Regions from separate parts of the Streptomyces sp. NBC_00078 genome, predicted to be linked through region 4. Evidence: riboswitches for the same ligand, from Rfam matches in the RefSeq annotation. Region 4 holds a riboswitch; each other region holds the start of a gene.
The links. A riboswitch is a leader RNA that binds a small molecule or an ion and turns the genes downstream of it on or off. The one in region 4 is predicted to bind cobalamin.
Positions count from the first base shown of each region.

Region 1: it holds a riboswitch for cobalamin, as region 4 does, so the genes downstream of both, OOK07_RS39290 (IS1182 family transposase) here and nicT (Nickel transporter NicT) in region 4, are expected to answer to the same signal.
Region 2: it holds a riboswitch for cobalamin, as region 4 does, so the genes downstream of both, OOK07_RS28910 (ribonucleoside-diphosphate reductase subunit alpha) here and nicT (Nickel transporter NicT) in region 4, are expected to answer to the same signal.
Region 3: it holds a riboswitch for cobalamin, as region 4 does, so the genes downstream of both, OOK07_RS33050 (CbtB domain-containing protein) here and nicT (Nickel transporter NicT) in region 4, are expected to answer to the same signal.

Region 1 is NZ_JAPELX010000001.1:8,449,864-8,453,170, reverse strand. It holds gene OOK07_RS39290 (IS1182 family transposase) at 1-1,496, opposite strand, end outside; cobalamin riboswitch at 1,697-1,910, opposite strand; gene OOK07_RS39285 (GntR family transcriptional regulator) at 2,052-2,786, shown strand; gene OOK07_RS39280 (purine-cytosine permease family protein) at 2,928-3,307, shown strand, end outside.
Region 2 is NZ_JAPELX010000001.1:6,131,403-6,134,709, reverse strand. It holds gene mctP (monocarboxylate uptake permease MctP) at 1-1,117, shown strand, start outside; gene OOK07_RS28915 (GNAT family N-acetyltransferase) at 1,244-1,750, shown strand; cobalamin riboswitch at 1,813-1,941, shown strand; gene OOK07_RS28910 (ribonucleoside-diphosphate reductase subunit alpha) at 2,062-3,307, shown strand, end outside.
Region 3 is NZ_JAPELX010000001.1:7,064,223-7,067,529, reverse strand. It holds gene katG (catalase/peroxidase HPI) at 1-310, shown strand, start outside; gene OOK07_RS33055 (CbtA family protein) at 548-1,300, opposite strand; gene OOK07_RS33050 (CbtB domain-containing protein) at 1,322-1,543, opposite strand; cobalamin riboswitch at 1,578-1,729, opposite strand; gene OOK07_RS33045 (sigma-70 family RNA polymerase sigma factor) at 2,166-2,774, opposite strand; gene OOK07_RS33040 (hypothetical protein) at 2,988-3,307, opposite strand, start outside.
Region 4 is NZ_JAPELX010000001.1:1,353,302-1,356,608, reverse strand. It holds gene OOK07_RS06280 (hypothetical protein) at 1-275, opposite strand, end outside; gene OOK07_RS06275 (restriction system modified-DNA reader domain-containing protein) at 274-663, shown strand; gene OOK07_RS06270 (transcriptional regulator) at 822-1,076, opposite strand; cobalamin riboswitch at 1,155-1,365, shown strand; gene nicT (Nickel transporter NicT) at 1,394-2,494, shown strand; gene OOK07_RS06260 (hypothetical protein) at 2,725-3,307, shown strand, end outside.

The DNA of each region.
Region 1 (3,307 bases), 7.1 Mb from region 4:
GTCTTCTGCTCGGCGCGGGCCCGGGCGAGGTTCTCGTGGAGTTCCTCGGGACGCAGGGTGAGCATGCGGCGCCCGGTCTTCGAGGTGGTGCACTGCTTCTGGAGAGGGCAGTCCCGGCAGGTCAGGACGCTGAAGGTGATGACGATCGCGTCTTTGCCGTGCTGTTTGACCGGGTTCCAGTGGGAGCTGGTCCTGCCGGCGGGGCAGCGGACCTGGCGGGTCTTCCAGTTGATGGTGAAGGCGTTCTTGTCGAAGCCTTCGGCGGCCTTGGCCTGGTCAGAGTGGTCCTGGAGGACCGGGGTGACCATGCGGATGCCCTGTTTCAGGGCCTTGGTAATCAGGTCGGCCGACGGGTAGCCGGAGTCGAGGTAGTGCTCGCCGGGCTGCACTCCGTGCTCGGCGAGCTTGCGCTGGATCGGGGCGGTCGCCTTCACATCCGGCACGGTCGCGTCGGTGGTGTGCACGTCGGTGATCAGATTCGGCATCACCCCTGTGCCCACCCCTGTGCCCACGTCGGCGTCGGCGTCGGCGTCGGCGTCGGCGTCGGGGAGGGTGGTGCAGGTCTCCGTGAGATGGATCTTGTAGCCCATCCAGAACAGGTCGTCGCCCTTGGCCGCCCAGCGTGCGTCGGAGTCGTAGGGGGAGGCCAGGCGGAGTTGGCCGGGCGGGACGCCGTCGTCGGCGTCCCGCTTCTTGATCACCTGCCGTCCCCGGGCATCGGTCCGGACGATGTAGGTCTGCACGAGGACCTGCCGCAACAAGCCCACGGCCTCGATCTCGCGAATCCAGGCCGGAGCGTCATCGGCCCAGGCCGCCCGGCACAAGGCGATGGCATCCTGCCCGAAGACCTGGGCGAGACGGTCACGTTTCGTCTGCGAGGGCGGCATGCGCCAGCCGTCGACCCGCGGCCCGTACCGCTCGGCGAACTCAGTGACGTTGATGTGTCCGGCCAGCCAGGCCGGTGCCGCGACCGCGAGGGCCTCCAGGGCCGCCCGCACACTCTCCCCGGCCAGCTCCAGACGGTTCAAGTCCCGCACCGCACTGATCACATGGGTGGAATCGGTGCGCTGCTTGCCTCCGGCCGCCACCAGGCCGGCGTCCTTGCAGTGCTCAAGGAGCCGGTCGAAGACCACCCGCTCCATACCGTTGTCCGCGAGCCGGGCCCGGAACCGGCACAGCACACTCGCATCGAATCCGGTGTCCGTCAGCTCCGCACCGAGCGCGTACTTCCAGTCGATCGCCCGCACCGCCATCGCCGCGGCCTGCCGATCCGTCAGGCCCTCCGCGAACTGCAACACCATCACCAGCGATAACACCCCCGGCGACAGTCCCGGCGCCCCGCGCACCCCGAACGCCTCCGTGAACGGCTCATCGACGAAGACCTCCGCGAGGCGATCCCGCGCCCGTATCGCCAGGCTCCCCTTCGGAAACGCCGCCCGGGCCACCACCACCGTCTGTTCCGGGATCTCCGGCAACCCCACCGGCCGCATCGACATCCGTACCGCCTCCAGGACCGCACGACAGGAAGGCGACCCCGCCAACGATCATCGCCGACCCGGCCTTACCCCCGCAGCGAATTGCGCAGCAGAGTCCCGGAGCGGTTGGGGCCGAGCAGGCCGATCGTCTCGCCGGGGCGCGGGGTGCCTCGGTTGTCGGGGCTCGTACTGGAGCCCGGCCTGCGGACGTCCTGCCCGCACCAGGCACGGAGGTGCCAGCAGGTCTTCGGACTCGGGTTCGTCCGGCCGGGGTGCCTTCCCTGTGCTCGCCCCCATCGGCCCTCCGGTCGGCACGGGCTCCTCCCAGTGACGTCACATGCCCCGCCCGTCCCCCTCACCGCTGTGCGTCAGCTCCGGATTCACACCGGGCTCCCCGGCCTCGGATGTGGCTCGACTGGCTACCCGCGATCAAGACCGTCGTACGGTCGAGTCGCGCGGCCGGTGATCCACTGCCGCGGGCCGAACCTCCGCGGCCAGGCGCGTGAGATCTCGGAAACAAGCCGTTCACAACGCGATGGATCTTCGGGAAACAAGCGGTTTCTAGCGTGTCCCCCCATGGATTCGAAGCTGTATACGCGGCCGGGCACGGTGCCGGGTCCGGCGGCGGCAGGCGCGCCGTCGCTGCGCGAGTCGGTCTACGCGAAGCTGCGCGCGGCCGTGCTCGACGGCGATTTCGGCGCGCGTGAACGGCTGGTCGAGCTGCGGCTGGCCGCACGGTTCGGGGTCTCGCGGACGCCTGTGCGCGAGGCGCTGGCGCGGCTGCTGGCCGACGGGCTGATCGAGCGCGGCGACGGCGGCTTCTTCGTCACGATCCCCAACCTGGCCCAGCTGAAGGATTTCTACGAGCTGCGGGTCACCCTCGAGCTGCGTGGGATCGCGCGTGCCATCGAGGATCCGGCCGTCCGGCACGATTCGGCAGTCATCGGCGCCGAGTTGGAGCACTGGTACGCGCTGCACAAGCAGCCCCCGGAGCCGGATCCGCGCTTCGTCGTCCAGGACGAGAGATTCCACGCCGCACTCTCCCGTGCCTCCGGCAATCCCGCGCTCGCCGAGGCCCTCGTGGCGGTCAGCGAACGGATCCGCCGGGTGCGGCGGTACGACTTCCTCACCCAGGACCGAGTGGAGACGACCATCACCGAACACATCGAGATCCTGGAACTCGTCCGTGACGGGCGGCTCGACGAGGGCCTGCGGGCCCTGCACGCCCATATGGGTGACTCGATGGCCGGTGTGACGGAGCACGCCCAGCGGGCCATGACGCAGATGACCCTGCACGCCGGCCGCTTCTGAGGACGGCAACCGCCTGAGAAATCCGGGGACTTCGGCCCCGGGCCTTCGACTCCCCGGCTGCCGACGACGCCAACCCGGGCCCCACCGCTCACCACACCTCCGCCCCCACCGGAGCATCACCTCATCCCCGAAGGGTCGATCATGAGTGCAACCCACTCCCCACAGACAGCCACAGCGTCGGACTCTCCCACCAGCCAGGCCACCAAGGAGACCCTGGAGGACTACACCCTCCGCTTCGCGCCCCGCAGTTACCGCCGCTGGACCCCGATGGTCGTGGCGACGACCGCGCTCGGCGGGATCGCCTACATGGCGGACTTCTCCATAGGCGCAGGCATCGGCCTGGCACACGGCACGGGCAACGCGCTCCTGGCCATCGCCGTCGCCGCGGTCGTCATCTTCATCACCGGCTTCCCGCTCGCGTACTACGGCGCCCGCTACAACATCGACCTGGACCTGATCACCCGCGGCTCCGGCTTCGGCTACTACGGGTCGGTCCTCACCAGCGTCATCTTCGCCAGCTT
Region 2 (3,307 bases), 4.8 Mb from region 4:
GGACCTGCCGCTGCTGATCGCGTTCGGCGTGCTGGCGGCCTACACGTACTCCTCGGGTCTGCGGGCCCCCGCGCTGATCGCGTTCGTGAAGGACGGGCTGATCTACCTCGTCATCGCGGTGGCCATCATCTACATCCCGATCAAGCTGGGCGGCTTCGACGACATCTTCGCGAAGGCGGGTCACGCGTTCACGCAGACCAACCCGGCGACGGGCAAGCCGCGCGGTGCGCTGGCGCCGGCCGAGCCGGGCCAGTGGACGTACGCCACACTGGCGTTGGGCTCCGCGCTCGCGCTCTTCATGTACCCGCACTCGATCACGGCGACGCTGTCCTCGAAGAGCCGCAACGTGATCCGCCGCAACACCACGATTCTGCCGCTGTACTCCCTGATGCTGGGCCTCCTCGCCCTGCTGGGCTTCATGGCGATCGCGGCGGGGGTCAAGGTCACCAACGGGCAGCTGGCCATCCCGCAGCTGTTCGAGAACATGTTCCCCGACTGGTTCGCGGGCGTGGCCTTCGCGGCGATCGGCATCGGTGCCCTCGTCCCGGCGGCCATCATGTCGATCGCGGCCGCGAACCTGTTCACCCGCAACATCTACAAGGACTTCATCAGGCCGGACGCGACGCCGGCGCAGGAGACCAAGGTCTCCAAGCTGGTCTCGCTGCTGGTGAAGGTGGGCGCGCTCGTCTTCGTCCTCACCATGGACAAGACGGTCGCGATCAACTTCCAGCTCCTGGGCGGCATCTGGATCCTGCAGACCTTCCCGGCGCTGGTCGGCGGTCTGTTCACCCGCTGGTTCCACCGCTGGGCGCTGCTCGCGGGCTGGGCGGTCGGCATGGTCTACGGCACCCTCGCCGCATACGGCGTCGCCTCCCCCACGCAGAAGCACTTCGGAGGCTCGGCCAAGGAGATCCCCGGCATCGGGGAGATCGGCTACATCGGCCTGACGGCGTTCGTCCTGAACGTGGTGGTGACGGTGGTCCTGACCTTCGTCCTCAAGGCCGTGAAGGCCCCTGAGGGCATCGACGAGACCAGGCCGGAGGACTACACGGCGGACGCGGGCGACGCCGGCGTTCAGGTGGAGCTGCCGCCGGCGACCGCGGGGACGTCCCACTAGGGGCCACATCCACGAGGGACTGGCTGGGAACCACCGGGACCACTGCCGGTAGGAACTACGGGGACCGGACGGGCCGTCGGAGAAATCCGGCGGCCCGTTGTCGTACCCGTCCGCCACACTCGACCCATGGACATCGTGATCCGGCAGGCGGACCCCGGCGAGTACGAGACTCTCGGCGAGATCACCGCCCAGGCCTACCTCCAGGACGGCCTACTGACGTTCGGCGAGAGCGACCGATACCTCGGCGAACTGCGGAACGTGGCCAAGCGGGCGGCCTCGGCCGACGTACTGGTCGCCATGGCGGACGGGAAGCTGCTCGGCGGAGTCACCTACGTCCCGTCCGGCGGACCCATGGCCGACGTGGCCCGGCCGGGGGAGGCGGAGATACGGATGCTCGCGGTCGCGCAGGGGGCGCGGGGACGCGGGACCGGCGAGGCTCTCGTGCGGGCGTGCATCGAGCGGGCGCGGGCCGCGGAGGACTGCACGGGCATCGTCCTGTCGACCCAGCAGCTGATGCACACCGCCCACCGCATCTACCGGCGCCTGGGCTTCGTCCGCGCCCCGGAGCGGGACTGGAATCCCCTTCCGGACCACCCCGACCTCACCCTGCACACCTATGAGTTGACGCTCTGACACGCTCCGAAGTCGCTACGACACAACATATGGGGTCGCTTTTCCTGCCCGGCACAAGATGTATGCTCATGCTCGCTGTCGTCGCAGGGGAATCCGGTGCGAATCCGGAACTGTCCCGCAACGGTGTACCCATGCGTGTTCGCACACGTATGGGCGTCAGTCCGAGGACCTGCCGACAGTGCGCCCGGCCGAACCGTCCGGGTGCCCAGACGTCCGGGCCTCGTGGAATGGGCCGGTGGACGCGACGCCGTGCGCGCTCGTGATCCCCCTGCCCTCCGCAAGGCCCCGTGCCGAGCGAGGGAGAGCCCCACGTGACCATCGCGCCAGCCGAACCGGCTTCAGCGACACCGTCCGCGACAGCGGCGACAACGGACGGCCCGGGAACCGCACTGCTGCGGACCCTGACCGAGCTGACCGCCGGCCTCCCCGGAGCCGACCCCGGCCGGGTCGCCGCCGCCGCGCTGCGCGGCCGCTCGGCGCAGGCGGACGAGACGGAGCTGCGCGAGCTGGCCACGGAGGCGGCCGCCGGTCTCATCTCGGAGGACCCCGTGTACTCGCGGCTGGCCGCACGTCTGCTCACCATCAGCATCGCCGCGGAGGCCGCCTCACAGGGCGTCACCTCCTTCACCGAGTCGGTCGCCGTGGGCCACCGGGAAGGGCTCGTCGCCGACCGCACCGCGGAGTTCGTCCGCGTCCACGCCACGCGCCTCGACGCACTCGTCGACCCCCGGGCGGACGACCGCTTCGGCTACTTCGGCCTGCGCACCCTCCACAGCCGCTACCTGCTCCGGCACCCGATCACCCGCCGGGTGATCGAGACACCCCAGCACTTCATGCTGCGCGTCGCCGCCGGTCTCGCCGACGACACCGCGCCCCCTTCGGAAACGGGCGCCCGCCCGCTGGACGAAGTCGCCGCGCTCTACGGCCTGATGAGCCGCCTCGACTACCTGCCCTCCTCCCCCACGCTCTTCAACTCCGGCACCCGGCACCCCCAGATGTCGTCCTGCTACCTCCTGGACTCCCCGCTCGACGAGCTGGACTCCATCTACGACCGCTACCACCAGGTCGCCCGCCTCTCCAAGCACGCCGGCGGAATCGGACTCGCCTACTCCCGTGTCCGCAGCCGGGGTTCACTGATCCGCGGCACCAACGGGCACTCCAACGGCATCGTCCCGTTCCTGAAGACCCTCGACGCCTCGGTCGCCGCCGTGAACCAGGGCGGCCGGCGCAAGGGTGCGGCCGCCGTCTACCTGGAGACCTGGCACTCCGACATCGAGGAGTTCCTGGAGCTGCGCGACAACACCGGTGAGGACGCCCGCCGTACGCACAACCTGAACCTCGCGCACTGGATCCCCGACGAGTTCATGCGCCGGGTGAACGCCGACGAGCCGTGGAGCCTGTTCTCCCCCGCCGACGTGCCCGAGCTGGTCGACCTGTGGGGTGCGGAGTTCGACGCCGCGTACCGCAGGGCGGAGGCGGCGGGCCTCGCCCGCAGGACCATCCCGGCCCGCGAACTCTACGGCCGCATGATGCGCACCCTGGCCCAGACCGGCAACG
Region 3 (3,307 bases), 5.7 Mb from region 4:
GCAGACCTCGTACGGCGTCTTCACCGACACCCCGGGCAAGCTGACGAACGACTTCTTCGTCAACCTGCTCGACCTGGGCACGACGTGGAAGTCCACCTCCGAGGACCAGAACACCTTCGAGGGCCGCGACGACGTGACCGGCGAGGTCAAGTGGACCGGCACCCGCGCCGACCTCGTCTTCGGCTCGAACTCCGAGCTGCGCGCGGTCGCCGAGGTCTACGCGGCCGACGACGCGAAGGAGAAGTTCGTGAAGGACTTCGTCGACGCGTGGGTCAAGGTCTCGAACGCGGACCGGTTCGACCTCGTCTGAGTCTGAGTCTGAGTCTGAGTCTGAGTCTGACGGTACGACCCGTCTGACCGTCCAACCTGTCCGACCACGACGTCGTTTACCCGCTGAGGGCCGCCGCTTCCGATCAGTGAGCACAGGGCGGCCGGCGATGAGTTGCTCGTACTCCGCCACGGTCAGGGTGATCGCCTCACGGCCGCCCAAGGCGATGAGAGGGCCCACGGATGGTTCCGCGGGCCCTCTCACCTGTTCGATTCATGGTCAGCTGGGAGCGGTGACCGTCGCCTTCGCGGCCGCCGACACGGGCTTCGGGTTCAGCAACCGCTCGGCCAGCTCGCCGAAGACGAGTCCGAAGCTGCCCCAGAGGGTGGCCTGGATGGCCAGGGCGGCGAGCCGGAAGCGCCACAGCACGGTGGCCGGGAAGTCCTTCGGCACCTCGTTGACGACGGGCAGGAACTCGTACGCCAGGCCGATCACGACGGCGAACGCGGCAACCGCGACCACCGTCGCCCACCAGGTGCCCAGGTTCGGCTGGAGTCGCTTGCCGAGGATGGTGGCTGCGATCGCGAGGAGCACGCTGAGCAGCATCATCAGGAAGTACAGGGTGGTGCGCTTGCCGATGGTGTCGGCGCTGCCGACCGACGGCGGATTGGCCGGGTACTTCAGGAACGGCGTCACGTACACCGTCAGCAGCGCGCAGCCGGACAGCAGCAGCGCGGTCGCCCGCGGCGAGAAGCGGCCGACGCGGCCGAGGGCGAAGCAGTAGGCGAGCGCGGCGATGCCGCCGAACGCGACCCCGTAGACCAGAACGCCGGTGGCGAGACCGGCGGTCGACTGCAGGGAGCGGGAGACGACTTCCATCTCGTGCTCGTGGGAGTGCGCCTCCTCGAAGCCGATCGCCTTGTCTACATACGGTTCACCGAGCAGATAGGCGGCAACGAGGGCGAGCACGCCGGCGGCCAGGCCGGCGAGCATGCCCCGCACCAGGAGGTTTCTTACCGTTGTGGAGTTCATGGGTGTGCGGCGTCCCTCAAATCAGTGGCAGGGGAAGCCGAGCAGGTGGCGGGCATCGTGTACCCACTCATGGACGTCCGTGCCGCTGAACACGGAGGTGGCGCCCTGTTCGGCGCCGACGAAGTAGAGCAGGACCAGCATCAGGACGCCGACGAAGACGGCCCAGGGGGCTATGTCCTTCAGCGGCAGCTTGGCGGGTACGACGGGGGTGGTGACTGTCGGCTGGGCGACATGCTGCGCCATGGCAGGGCCTCCTCGGGAGCTCGCGTCCCATCTCGGTGGTGCACATGACGACGGCTACGGGTCTGACTCGCCACCACCCCCTGCGGGGCGGCGGCACACAGTGGCGCGACCGTGCCGGACTCTCACCGGCTTCCGTCTTGCCGTCGTCGATATCAGACCGACGGTACCGTGTGCCGCGAACCTGGCCAATACCGCCCCACCTGGAGTGATCTCCCTCTCCCCCGTCAAGTGGCCCCGATATCGGGCCTGTCGTCGGTCGCCGGCGACAGAACTCGCGGCCCATTCCGGGAGGCGGTCCTCTGCGCCGGTGGTCCGGGTCCTTGCCTCTCCTGCCGCGCCCGGCCGTCCCGCTGGGCTGCTCGCCCCACGGCCACACCGCGTAAACCCGGTCCCCCTTCCGCCGGGTGTGCGCCATCGCTCAGGCGCCGGCCACGCCGTCCGGCTTGCCCGCCTTCGCCTCCCGCGCCAGCGAGGCCAGAGTTCCAGACAGTCGCCAATTCTGGTCCGGGCGTTGCCAGTTGAGGCCCGAGGGCAGACGGGAATGCGGGCAGGGGGCAGGCATGCAACCCATGAGTTCCGTTCGAGTGCTGGCCGGCGTCCCCGGCAGGCGCCGGCCAGCACGTCAAGCTGCCCTGGCGGCCTGGCTCTCGGCTTCCAGCAGCAGGCGCTCCAGGGTGGCCCGGGCGCGGGCCACCCTGGAGCGGACGGTGCCGACGGGGCAGCCGATGAAACCGGCCGCCTCGTCGTAGGACAGTCCCACCACCTGGGTCAGCACGAACGCCTCGCGGCGCTCGTCCGGCAGCGTCTCCAGCAGGTCGAGGAGTGCGATGCCGTCGTCGAAGCCCGGCAGTCCGCGGGGCTGGGAACGTTCCATCGCCGACTGCCAGTCGTGCCGGTCGGACGACCGGGGCCGGACCGCGGCCCGGCGGAAGCTGTCGGCCACCGCACGGCGGGCGATGGACAGCAGCCAGGTGCGGGCCGAGGCCTGCCCCTGGAAACGCGGCAGGCTGTCGAGGGCCCGCAGGAACGTGTCCTGGGCCAGGTCGTCGGCGATCTGGGGATCGCCGCTCAGGTAGGCGACATAACGCAGTACGTCGCCGTGCAGCGCGCGCACGAAGTGCTCGGCCGCGTGGGGGTCGCCCTTACCGGCGGCCAGTGCCCAGGCGGTGGCGGAGGCGTCCGCCGCCGCGCGCTCCGCCCGGCGGGGAGCAGGCAGGACAGGAGTGATCACGTGATGTCCTTCTCGGGTCATCCGGAGCCGACGCCCCGCAATGGGGCGGGGCTCTCCGGCACTTGGGTGCGGCCGTACGCGGTGGGTACGGCGAATGCCCGGGGCTCGTCGCACGCCCATCGGCCCGCACGAAGTGGCGGGTGGTCCTGGGGAGATCCACGCGCGAGCGCGGCATGGCGAGAAGCGGGGTGAGCCCCGGTCGATCCGGCTGTCTCAGACGACAGCGGCACCCAGGGGCGGTCCCCGGGACGTGACGGAGTAACAGAGAAGGAAGCGGGCCGGCGACGACCGGTGCGCGGCGATACGGCGCCTGCGCGCAGGCGGGCGGCCGGCGGGTACGGGTAGCGCCAGCAGCATCCTCAGCGGCGCGGCCAGCCGGGCTGCCGCGGCCCTCAGGATGTCGAAGACGGCGCGCTCTCCATGGGCGAGCCACAGCCCGCACAGGACCGCCGCGAGGAGGTGGACGGCGACCATGCCGAACGAGGCGCCGTCGCCCATGCCGCCCATGTCGGCCATGGCGTGCGTGTGCCCCA
Region 4 (3,307 bases):
ACCACAGCGACCCCGACCTGCTCGGCTTCGACAGCGCCGGCTACGCCCGGCGCAGCAGCACCCCCTACTCGCAGGCCGAAGCGAAACGCGGCCTGTGCCGCGCCGACGAAACCATACGGATCCTCGCGCTCAACGACTCCCACCTCGTCCCGCTCCGCAGCCGCCTCATGGGGGCGGTCGGCGTGCTCGCCCGCTACGGGGACGATCCCGCCATACAGCAGCTGATCGACGACAAGGTGGGGGCCCAAGGCGCCATACAGCTCAGCAGTCGCCATGGCCCTGGCCCTGCAGCGCGCCTGCGACCGGCCCGCCGCCGCGCCCACACCGGCCGCAACGACGCCCGGCATCACACCCACCATCGACCCGACACGCTCCCGAGTCGACCTGCAAGACCTGCTGGAACATCTGGACCCGGACGACCTGAAGGTCGGCATCACCCTCACCGGCCGGCACGAGAAGAAGGCGCACCAGGCAGTCCTGAACCACGAGGGCCAATTCAAAGTCCTGGGCCGCCCCTGGCGCACCCCGACCACCGCCGCCAGGGCCGCGACCGGCAGCAACAAGATCGACGGCTGGGACTTCTGGCGTCTGACCATCGCCGGTGTGGAGCAGACCCTCGCCGAATTCCGCGCCACGCACTTCCCGCCCACCGCACCGGTGTGAGAGGGCGGAACTGTCCGCCTCGCCGGCGGCGGTCTCCTGCTGATCCCTTCGGTCTTCGTCGGGAATATCGCCGCCCACCTGGAAGACCCCTGGCTCAGGACCTTGATCTACCCTGCCCGCGGCACCGCCGCCCTGCGGGGCGAACGGGAGACCGTCCCTCAACCGGACGCGCTGACCGCTCTGGTCGGCCGGGCCCGAGCCCGGCTGGTCGCGATGGCGAGGTCCGAGACAGCGAGCGGACCCGTCTGGCGCAGGGCCATCAGGAGGGCGAGGCGCCCGGGATCGGAGAGCAGGGAGAACCGCTCCGCCCAGGCGCGGACGTGGTCGGGCTCGCCGATGGCGGCGACGGCGTCGCAGACCCGGTGGCCGTCGATGGCGCGGCGGTCTGCGCGTTCGGCGGGGACGAGATGCATGGAGGCATCCTCGCAGGCGGCAGTGTGATCTTGGATACCTGCGCAGCTGTGCAGGTATCCAGGCGTGAGGGGGCGCCCGTACGGTGGGCGGGCCGTGGTGTTCGGGAAGACCGGTGACGGCCCCTCGTGGTTCGGGGGGTTCAGGCCGGAGCGGCCCTCGCCACTGTGATCGGGGAGTCTTCGTCCCAGTTGTGCACGGTCACTGTCCGCCCCCGGGCGGACGGGAAGGCCGGGACGAAAGACGCGCGCACCCGTCAGCCAGGAGACCGGCCACGGCACTTCACGAAGTGATCCACGAGGTGCTGGAGCGTGACCGTATGACCCTGCCCACCGGGCCCGACGTGCCCACCGCTTTTCGATGGCGGCGCGAGGACACCGTCCGTACCGCCGGGCTGCTGGCGGTGATCGCCGCGCTGCACGTGCTGGCGTTCGGCATCCTGTTCCTGCTCGTCGTGCCGGGGCACTACGAGGTCGGTTCCAAGGCGTTCGGGATCGGCCTCGGGGTGACCGCGTACACGCTGGGCATGCGGCACGCGTTCGACGCCGATCACATCGCCGCGATCGACAACACCACCCGCAAGCTGATGGCCGACGGCAAGCGGCCGGTGTCGGTCGGGTTCTGGTTCGCGCTCGGCCATTCCAGCGTGGTGGTCGCCATGGCCGCCCTGGTCGCGGGCGGCGCGCAGCTCGCCGGCACGCTGTTGAACGACGACTCCCGTACCCACCAGACGCTCGGTGTCGTCGGCACGACGGTTTCCGGGACCTTCCTCTACCTCATCGCGGCGCTCAACCTGGTGGCGCTATCCGGCATCCTGCGGGTCTTCCGGGCGATGCGCTCCGGCACGTACGACGAGGCCGCTCTCGAACAGCACCTGGACTCGCGGGGGTTCATGAACCGCATCCTGGGCCGTTTCACCAGGTCGATCACCCGGCCCGGGCAGATGTTCCCGCTGGGCTTCCTGTTCGGCCTCGGCTTCGACACCGCCACCGAGGTCACCCTGATGGTGATGGCGGGCAGCGGCGCCGCGGCCGGGCTGCCCTGGTACGCGATCCTGTGCCTGCCGCTGCTGTTCGCGGCGGGGATGAGCCTGTTCGACACCCTCGACGGGACGTTCATGAACTTCGCCTACCAGTGGGCGTTCTCCAACCCGGTGCGCAAGGTGTTCTACAACCTCGCCATCACCGGCCTGTCCATCGCGGTCGCCTTCCTGATCGGCACCATCGAACTGGTCGGAGTGCTGCACGAGAAGCTCGGTCTGCGCGACGCGGTGACCGGCTGGATCGCCGGCCTGGACCTGGGCAACGTCGGCTACATCATCGTCGGCCTGTTCGTGCTCGTGTGGGCGGCGGCGCTGGTGTACTGGCGGCTGGCCAAGGTGGAGCAGAGGTGGGCCGCCCGTCTCGCCGAGGGCGGCTGACACCCGACGCGCGATCCGCTGCCGGACCGTGCGGCCGGGGCGGTGAAGAGCGAGGACGGCCCTGTTCCCGGCGTACTTGCTTGTCCCGGCCTCTGTGCCAGTGCCGGGAACCGGACGGTGCCCGGGTCCGACTGCTGAGAGGAAGGCGGACTGCGCCGGACCGGACGCCGTGGTGGTGTTCCTGCCCAGGCGGGGGAAGAGATCCGTCGGCCGCATGGCAGCATCGGGGCATGAGTGCGTCCCCGGCGGTACGGAGCTTGCGCGCGGTGGTGTTCGCCGCGCTGTGCGTGCTGCTCGCCGCCGGGGGGCACGCGCTGGCGATCGGTATGGCACCGCCCGTGTGGGTGCAGGCCGCCGGGTTCGTGCCGGTCTTCGGCGCCGGCTACCTGCTGGGCCGCCGGGAGCGGTCGCTGGCGGCCATCGGCATCGGCACAGTCACCGCTCAGGGCGCACTGCACCTCGCGTTCGGCGCCGCCCGGCCGCACGCCACGATGGGCATGCAGGGCATGCGCATGTCCCACGCGCATGCCCTGACCCCGCACGCCACCGCCGCTCACGTCGCCGCGGCCCTGGTACTGACCTGGTGGCTGCAGCGCGGGGAGGTCGCACTGTGGTCGCTGCTGCGCCGGGCCGCAGCGCTCGTGCCGGGCCTGATGGCCTGGTGGCTGGTGAGCGGCGGGGTACGGCTGGTGCCGGACGTGCGGGACGTCGTAGGAGCGCGTCGGTGGGCCGACGGGCCGCGCCTGCTCAGAGGCCTCCTGCTGCGGCACGCGGTGCAGCGGCGCGGACCGCCGCACGGGAGCGCGTACCCGA